Regions from separate parts of the Lysobacter cavernae genome, predicted to be linked through region 1. Evidence: riboswitches for the same ligand, from Rfam matches in the RefSeq annotation. Region 1 holds a riboswitch; the other holds the start of a gene.
What was found. A riboswitch is a leader RNA that binds a small molecule or an ion and turns the genes downstream of it on or off. The one in region 1 is predicted to bind glycine.
Positions count from the first base shown of each region.

Region 2: linked by a shared signal. The riboswitch ahead of gcvP (aminomethyl-transferring glycine dehydrogenase) and the one ahead of ACFOLC_RS11845 (trimeric intracellular cation channel family protein) in region 1 are both predicted to bind glycine.

Region 1 covers NZ_JBHRXK010000005.1:41,649-45,375, forward strand. The annotation lists gene ACFOLC_RS11835 (HD domain-containing protein) at 1-273, shown strand, start outside; gene ACFOLC_RS11840 (AraC family transcriptional regulator) at 359-1,222, opposite strand; gene ACFOLC_RS11845 (trimeric intracellular cation channel family protein) at 1,315-1,926, opposite strand; glycine riboswitch at 2,098-2,190, opposite strand; gene ACFOLC_RS11850 (NAD(P)-dependent alcohol dehydrogenase) at 2,340-3,371, opposite strand; gene ACFOLC_RS11855 (SDR family oxidoreductase) at 3,500-3,727, opposite strand, start outside.
Region 2 covers NZ_JBHRXK010000003.1:369,582-373,308, forward strand. The annotation lists gene gcvP (aminomethyl-transferring glycine dehydrogenase) at 1-2,152, opposite strand, end outside; glycine riboswitch at 2,191-2,320, opposite strand; gene ACFOLC_RS08860 (hypothetical protein) at 2,555-3,322, shown strand; gene ACFOLC_RS08865 (VOC family protein) at 3,420-3,727, shown strand, end outside.

The DNA.
Region 1 (3,727 bases):
GCGCCAGGCGATGTCGACCGCGATGCGGCGCTGTTTCTCGACTGCGACATGGCCATCCTTGGCGCCGAACCGGCGCTGTTCGATGCCTACGACCGCGGCATCGCCGCCGAGTACCGCGGGCATGTGCCGGCGTGGCTGTTCAAGCTCAATCGGCGACGCTTCCTCAAGGGCCTGCTGGCGCGCGAACGCATCTACCTCAGCGATTTCTTCCATGCGCGCTGTGATGCGCAGGCCCGCCGCAACCTGCGCCGTGCGGTTACGGAGAAGCGTTAGCGACGTGTAATGGCGTGGTTTGTTTACGGTCTGCCTGTCTGCGTAGCTGGCCTTGATCGGCTGCGCTGATCGCCACCAGGTGCCGTTACTTCAAGGGCAGGCAGATGGCGGTGCGCCACTCGGCCGGCGGCAGCGAGCCGGGATCGTTGAGGTACTCCTCGAACACCGGCGCGTTGCCCGCTTCTTCAAAACTGTTGGGCAACCACTGGCAGAACAGCCAGTCGTAGGCGCGGTCCAGCTCGGTGTAGGGACCGGTATGCACGACCACGGCATGGCGGCCACCGGCGATCTCGAGCCAGCGCATGCCATCAGCGAGCGGGGTGTCGGCTGGTAGGGCCAGGCAGGCATCAGAACGCAGCTCGTCCTTGGGCGTGGCCGCGGGGACGTCGTAATAAATGCCGAAGCTGCGCGTGCCGGGCTGCAGCAGGTCGCGCTCGCCGGCCCAGGCCATCAGGCGGCCGAAGGTCTCGCCAATCTGCATGTAGTCGCCCTGATGTGGCAAGGCAACGACACGGGTCGGGACGAAGGTGTTGATCTGTGCGCTGTACATGGACGGTTCCTGTGACGACGGGGTGGCCCTGCCCGGCCCTTCGGCCGGGAGGACGACACGACGCTTGCGGAAGGCTGCGGGCGCGCAGCGGTAGGTATTGGCGAAGGCGCGGCTGAATGCGGAAACGCTGCCGTAACCGGCGTGACGGGCGATGGCGGCGATGCCGCGATCACTGCCGAGCAGTTCGCTGGCGGCGCGGTGCAGGCGCAGCCGACGCACCGTATTGGCCACGGTCTCGCCCATCAGGCCGCTGTAGACGCGGTGGAAGTGATAGGGCGAAAAATGGCCAGCCTCTGCCAGTTGCGCCAGCGTCAGCGGCTGGTCGAGCCGGGTCGAGATGAAGGCGACGACCTTCTCGATGCGGGCGCTGTAGCTGGCCAGGGTGCTGCTGCGGTTCAAGCGTGGCTCCGTTCGCGTCGTGTGCCGACATCCTGGTCACGATGGCTTGATCGAGGTTGCTCAGTTGTCGATACGCAGTCCAGCGGCACCGGTCACGGGTGCTGGTAAACGAACTTCGGCATCTCCCATTCGTAGCGGATCGCCAGCATGCGCAGCGCGAAGCCGCCGCCCAGGCAGGCCAGCACGCAGCGATTCTCGCTGACACCCAACTGCAGCAGGGCGAGGTAGGCGATGCCGGTCAGCATCGACACGATCGCGTACAGCTCTTTCTGGAACACCAGTGGGATCTCGTTGCAGAGTACGTCGCGCAGCACGCCGCCGAAGGCGCCGGTGAGCATGCCGCTGATGACGATGATCGTCGGCGCATGACCGGTGTCGCGCGCGATCGCGCAGCCGATCAGGGAGAAGGCCACCAGGCCGAGCGCGTCCAGCCACAGGAACGCGCGCCGCAGCCGATGCATGCGCGAGGCCAGGACGGTGGCCGCGATCGCGGCGCCGATGGTGTAGGCCAGGTACTCCGGGTGCGCTACCCAGCCCAACGGGTAATGGCCCAGCACGATGTCGCGCAACGAGCCGCCACCGAGCGCGGTGACGCAGGCGATGATAATCACGCCGAACAGGTCCATGCGGCGGCGCCCGGCGGACAGGGCGCCGGTCATGGCTTCGGCGGTGATGGCGACGAGGTAGATGAGATCCAGCAACACGGCAGGCTCCGATGGACAGACAACAGGGCCGCGGCCTGTGCCGGTTCGGAGGTCGTGCCGGGTGCGCGTGCGGGACATGCGCGGGACAGCGACGTCATCGCGCAGACGAAGGACGCACGATGATCGCGCCCGGTGCCGCACGATGTCCCGAAGCCGGTCAGGCCACGGTGCCGCTCCCGCTGTCCTTCTACCTGAGAGTTTGCGCGGCGAAAGCCGCTTGCCCCTTCGGTGGGCCGCGATCGGCCTCTCTCCAGCCCGGCGATGTCGTTGCGCAGTGGATGGGCACGTTGCGGTGCCGGCCTGAGCGATTATGGGAGCCTGCGCCTTCGGCGGGCGCCGGCTGACCGGCGCCACTCTTCTGCGAACGGTGACGATGATAGCGCCCTTGCAGCCCACCGTGGCAGCAGCTTTCTCTAGGGTACGAGCACCGCGCGGCCCTTGATCTTGCCCTCGCGCAGGCGCTGGTAGACCGCGACGGCCTGCTCCAGCGGAAATTTCTCGACCTGCGGATGGATGTGTCCGGCCGTGGCCAGCGCGATCACTTCCATCAGTTCGGTGCGCGAGCCCCAGTACGGAACGGTCACCGCGCAACCGTACGGCGGATTATTGGCGCTGTAGTGCAGCGTGCCGCCGCCGAGGCCGACCACGGTGATGCGGCTGTTGCGCCCGACCACGCGCGCGCACAGGTCGACGGTCGGCTGCGCGCCGACGAAATCCAGTGCCAGGACCGCGCCGCGCGCGCCGGTGATCTTGCCGATGGCGGCGGCCGCGGCATCGCCATCGCGGGTATTCACCGTGTGCTTGACGCCCAGCTCGCGCGCGTGTGCCAGCTTGCTCTCGTCGATGTCGCCGGCGATGACGGTGGCCGCGCACAGTGCGTGCAGGATCTGCACGGCCATGTGGCCGAGGCCGCCGATGCCGATCACCACCACGTGGGTGTCGGGCGTGAGCAGCGGCAGGGCGGCCTTGATCGCGTGGTAGGGCGTGAGGGCGGCGTCGCTCAGGGGCGCGGCGATGGCGGGGTCGAGCGTGCCCAGTGGCACCAGCAGGCGCGGCGAGGGCACCAGCATGTACTCGGCCATGCCGCCGTCCGAGCCGAGACCGCCGCCCATCGTGCCCAGCGAAGCGTGGTTCTCGCAGTAGTTCTCGGCCGAGGTCTGGCAGGTGTGGCAATGCCCGCAGCCCCACGGGCCATAGACCGCGACCGGATCGCCTTCCTTCCAGCCGTCGACGCCCTGGCCGACGCCGGCGATCCAGCCGGCGTTCTCGTGACCGAGGGTGAACGGACCCTTCAAGCCCAGCTCCTCGTCCATGACATGCAGGTCGGAGTGGCAGACGCCGGCACCGCCGATCTTCACCAGGATCTGCCCCGGTCCCGGCTTGGGTTGCGGCAGGTCGACGACCTCGGCGGGCTGGCCGACTGCGATGAAACGCACGGCTTTCATGGCGCACTCCTGCGACGCGAGGGGGCTTGGGCAGTGTGCCGACGCGGCGGTCAGGGCATCGTGAACTTCGCGCGATAAACCATGACCGCCATGCGACATGGCCCGTGCGATTGCACGGCCGTGCCGGTTCAGTACGCCTGCAGTGTCGGTCGCACCACCAGTTCGTTGACATCGACATCGTCCGGCTGGCCGATGGCATAGGCGATCGCGCGCGCGATGGCGTCGGCCGGCAACAGGTCCTTGCGGAAGACCTCGTCGACTTCCTTCTTCATGGCCGGGTCGGAGATGGTGCTGGTCAGTTCCGAGGCCACCGCGCCCGGGGAAATGATGGTCACGCGCAGGAACTGCGACTCCTG
Region 2 (3,727 bases), on a different contig from region 1:
CGCCGCCGCCGTGCGGGATGCAGAAGGTCTTGTGCAGGTTGAGGTGCGACACGTCCGAACCCCACTTGCCCGGCTTGGCGACGCCGACGAGGGCGTTCATGTTGGCGCCGTCGGTGTACACCTGGCCACCGTGGGCATGGACGATCTCACAGATCTTGACGATGTCTTCCTCGAACACGCCGTGCGTGGACGGGTAGGTGATCATCAGCGCGGCCAGGCGCGCGCTGTACTTTTCAGCCGCGCGCTGGATGTCTTCGACATCGACGTTGCCGTTGGCGTCGCACTTGGTCACCACGACCTGCATGCCGCACATCTGCGCCGAGGCCGGGTTGGTGCCGTGCGCCGATTCCGGGATCAGACAGATGTCGCGATGGGCCTCGTCGCGCGAGCGATGGTAGGCACGGATCGCGAGCAGGCCGGCGTATTCGCCCTGCGCGCCGGAGTTGGGTTGCAGGCTGACCGCGTCGTAGCCGGTGCACTCGACCAGCATCGCTTCCAGGCCGTCGATCAGCTCCTTGTAGCCCGTCGCCTGCGCGGCCGGCGCCAGCGGATGGATGTTGCCGAACTCCGGCCACGTCACCGGGATCATCTCGGCGGTGGCGTTGAGCTTCATGGTGCAGCTGCCCAGCGGGATCATGGTGCGATCCATCGCCAGGTCCTTGTCGGCCAGCGCACGCATGTAGCGCAGCAACTCGTGCTCGCTGTGGTGGGTGTTGAACACCGGATGGGTCAGGAACGCGCTGGCGCGCTTGAGGCCGGCCGGCAGGGCATCGGTCGTGGCCGAGTCGAGCGCGTCGATGTCGGTGATGGTTGCACCGAACAGCGCGGCGATGGCGACCACGTCTTCGCGCGTGGTGGTTTCATCCAGGCTGATGCCCAGGCTCTTGCCGTCGATGCGGCGCAGGTTGATGCGCGCGGCGACGGCCTGGGCGTGGATGGCGTCGGCGTCGACATCGACCACGTGCAGGGTGTCGAAGAAGTCCGGGCCGACGGTGACGCCGGCCTGGCGCAGCGCGCCGGCCAGGATCGCGGCCAGGCGGTGGGTGCGGCGGGCGATGCGGGTCAGGCCGTCCGGGCCGTGGTAAACGGCGTACATCGATGCCATCACCGCCAACAGCACCTGTGCGGTGCAGATGTTGCTGGTGGCCTTCTCGCGGCGGATGTGCTGCTCGCGCGTCTGCAGCGTCAGGCGGTAGGCCGGCTTGCCTTCGGCATCGACCGAGACGCCGATCAGGCGGCCCGGCATCGAGCGCTTGTAGGCGTCGCGACAGGCCATGAAGGCCGCGTGCGGGCCGCCGAAACCGAACGGCACGCCGAAGCGCTGGGTGTTGCCGACGACGATGTCGGCGCCCCATTCGCCGGGCGCGGCGATCAGGGTCAGCGCGAGCAGGTCGGTGGCGACGGCGACCACGCCGCCGCGGGCGTGCACGGAATCGGTCAGCGCCTGGTAGTCGCCGCCGTTACCGAGTGAGAGCTGGCCGAACGTGTTGGGGTACTGCAGCAGCACGCCGAAGCTGTCGATGCTGGCGGCCTCGCTGTCGTCGGCGATGACCAGCTCGATGCCCAGCGGCTCGGCGCGGGTGCGCAGCAGTTCCAGCGTCTGCGGGTGCACTGCATTGGAGGCGAAGAACACGTTCGACTTCGACTTGGCCGATCGCTTGGCCAGGGTCATCGCCTCGGCAGCGGCGGTGGCCTCGTCGAGCAGCGAGGCGTTGGCGATCTCCATGCCGGTGAGGTCGGCGCACATCGTCTGGAAGTTGATCAGCGCTTCCATGCGGCCCTGCGAGATCTCCGCCTGGTACGGCGTATAGGCGGTGTACCAGGCCGGGTTCTCGAGGATGTTGCGCAGGATCACGTTGGGCGTGTGGGTGCCGTAATAGCCCTGGCCGATGAAGCTGCGGAACACCTGGTTCTTGTCGGCGATGACGCGGATCTTGGCCAGCGCCTCGACCTCGGTCATGGCGGCCGGCAATGCCAGCGGCGCGGCCGACTTGATGCTGCCGGGGACGATGGCGTCGGTCATCGCCTCCAGCGAGTCGTAACCGACCGTGCGCAGCATCTGCGCGACTTCGGCGTCGTTGGGGCCGATGTGGCGCTCGATGAAAGCGTCGTGGTGCTCGAGAGCGCGCAGGGAAGGCGTGGCATTGGTCATGGCTGGAGCGTCCAAAAGTGACGTGCGTGCCGCACGTAGGGCGCCCCTCTGTCCTTTTGCCTGAGAGTTTGGAAGCGCGGGGGGAGGGAGATTGCTCTCGCTGCGCGCTTCGTGCCCCTTCGGCGCCGGTTCGCCATGAAGGCCGCCGGTCTCTCCAGAGTTGTTAGGCACGCGGCGGTTATGGGGCCTGAGCGATTACGGGCGGTTGCGCCTTCGGCAGCGGTCATGCCGTTGCCGGCCGACCGCTTCTCCCACCGCGTGCTTGACCCGGCAATTATAGCCGCAGGCCAGACCGATGCCGCTTGCGGCTGAGGGGCGGAGAGGAGCCGGTGAGGCCATTCAGATTCGGCCGGTCGGCCCGTACCATGGAGCGCACGAGAGGCGCACATCAGGGGGCACGCAATGAATGTCGAGACGGACCCGAGCCCGCCCGTGATCGAGGGCGCATCGGCCGCGGCCCCGGCCGGCGCCCCTGCGGCAAGGAGCCCGGGCATTCCCGTGGTGATCCGGATCGGGCGGCGGCTGCTGCGAGAGCCCAGCCTGATGGTGACCCTGGCCTATGTCTTCGTGTCTTTCATCGGGTTGTGGTCGAGCTATTGGTTCTATCGCGGCTTCAACCTGCCCATCCTCGAATACATGCAGGCCGGCGATTACCTGGTCGCCGGTCTTCGCGACCCGGTCTACGCGATCCTGTTGTTCACCTCAGTGGCGATTGCGCTGCTGGTGTCGTGGCCGGAAACCCATCGCCGTGACCATCCCGAGCGCGTGGAGGAGTACCGCCGCAAATGGTGGGGGCGGCTGGTCTTCAGCAACTTTCGGGGGTTTCGCTGGAAGGGGCTCGGCATGGCCCACGAAACCGGCATCGTCTTCGCGGTGCTATGGGGCTTGGTCGCGGCCTCGGCGGCTTACGTCGACATGAAGGCCGGGCAGATTCGCGAAGACCGCGCCGGGGCCCGCGTGCAGGTCACATTGACTGGCGATGCCGCGCCGCAGCCCAATGCGGCGCGCCTGCTCGGCAGCAGCAGTGCGTTCGTGTTCCTGTGGTGGCCCGACCGGAAGGTCGCCGAGGCGGTGCCGATCGAAAGCATCGGCCGCCTGACGACCGTACCGGCCGTGCATAACAAGGTGCGGCCGACCCCTGCAGCCCCTTCGGCCAAGGCAGCGCGCTGATCGCCCAGGCCGGCACAGTGCCGACGGCGCGTTGTGGCAGTTTCGTACCAGTGCGGGGCGTATCCTTGTCGCCCCGGATCGATGCAGGATGCATGGCATGAGCGCGCCCCCGTTCCAGTTGCTGCAGCTCGATCACGTCGTGCTGCGCGTGCGCGATGTCGCCGGCATGGTTGGCTTTTACTGCGGCGTGCTTGGCTGCCGCGTCGAACGCCGACAGGACGGGATCGGTCTGGTGCAGCTGCGTGCCGGTCATTCACTGATCGACCTGGTCGACGTCAACGGCAAGATCGGCCGCCACGGCGGCGCGGCACCGGGGGCGGAGGCGCACAACATGGACCACCTGTGCCTGCGCGCCGAGCCGTTCGATCGCGAGGCGATCCTTGCGCACCTGCAAGCCCACGGCGT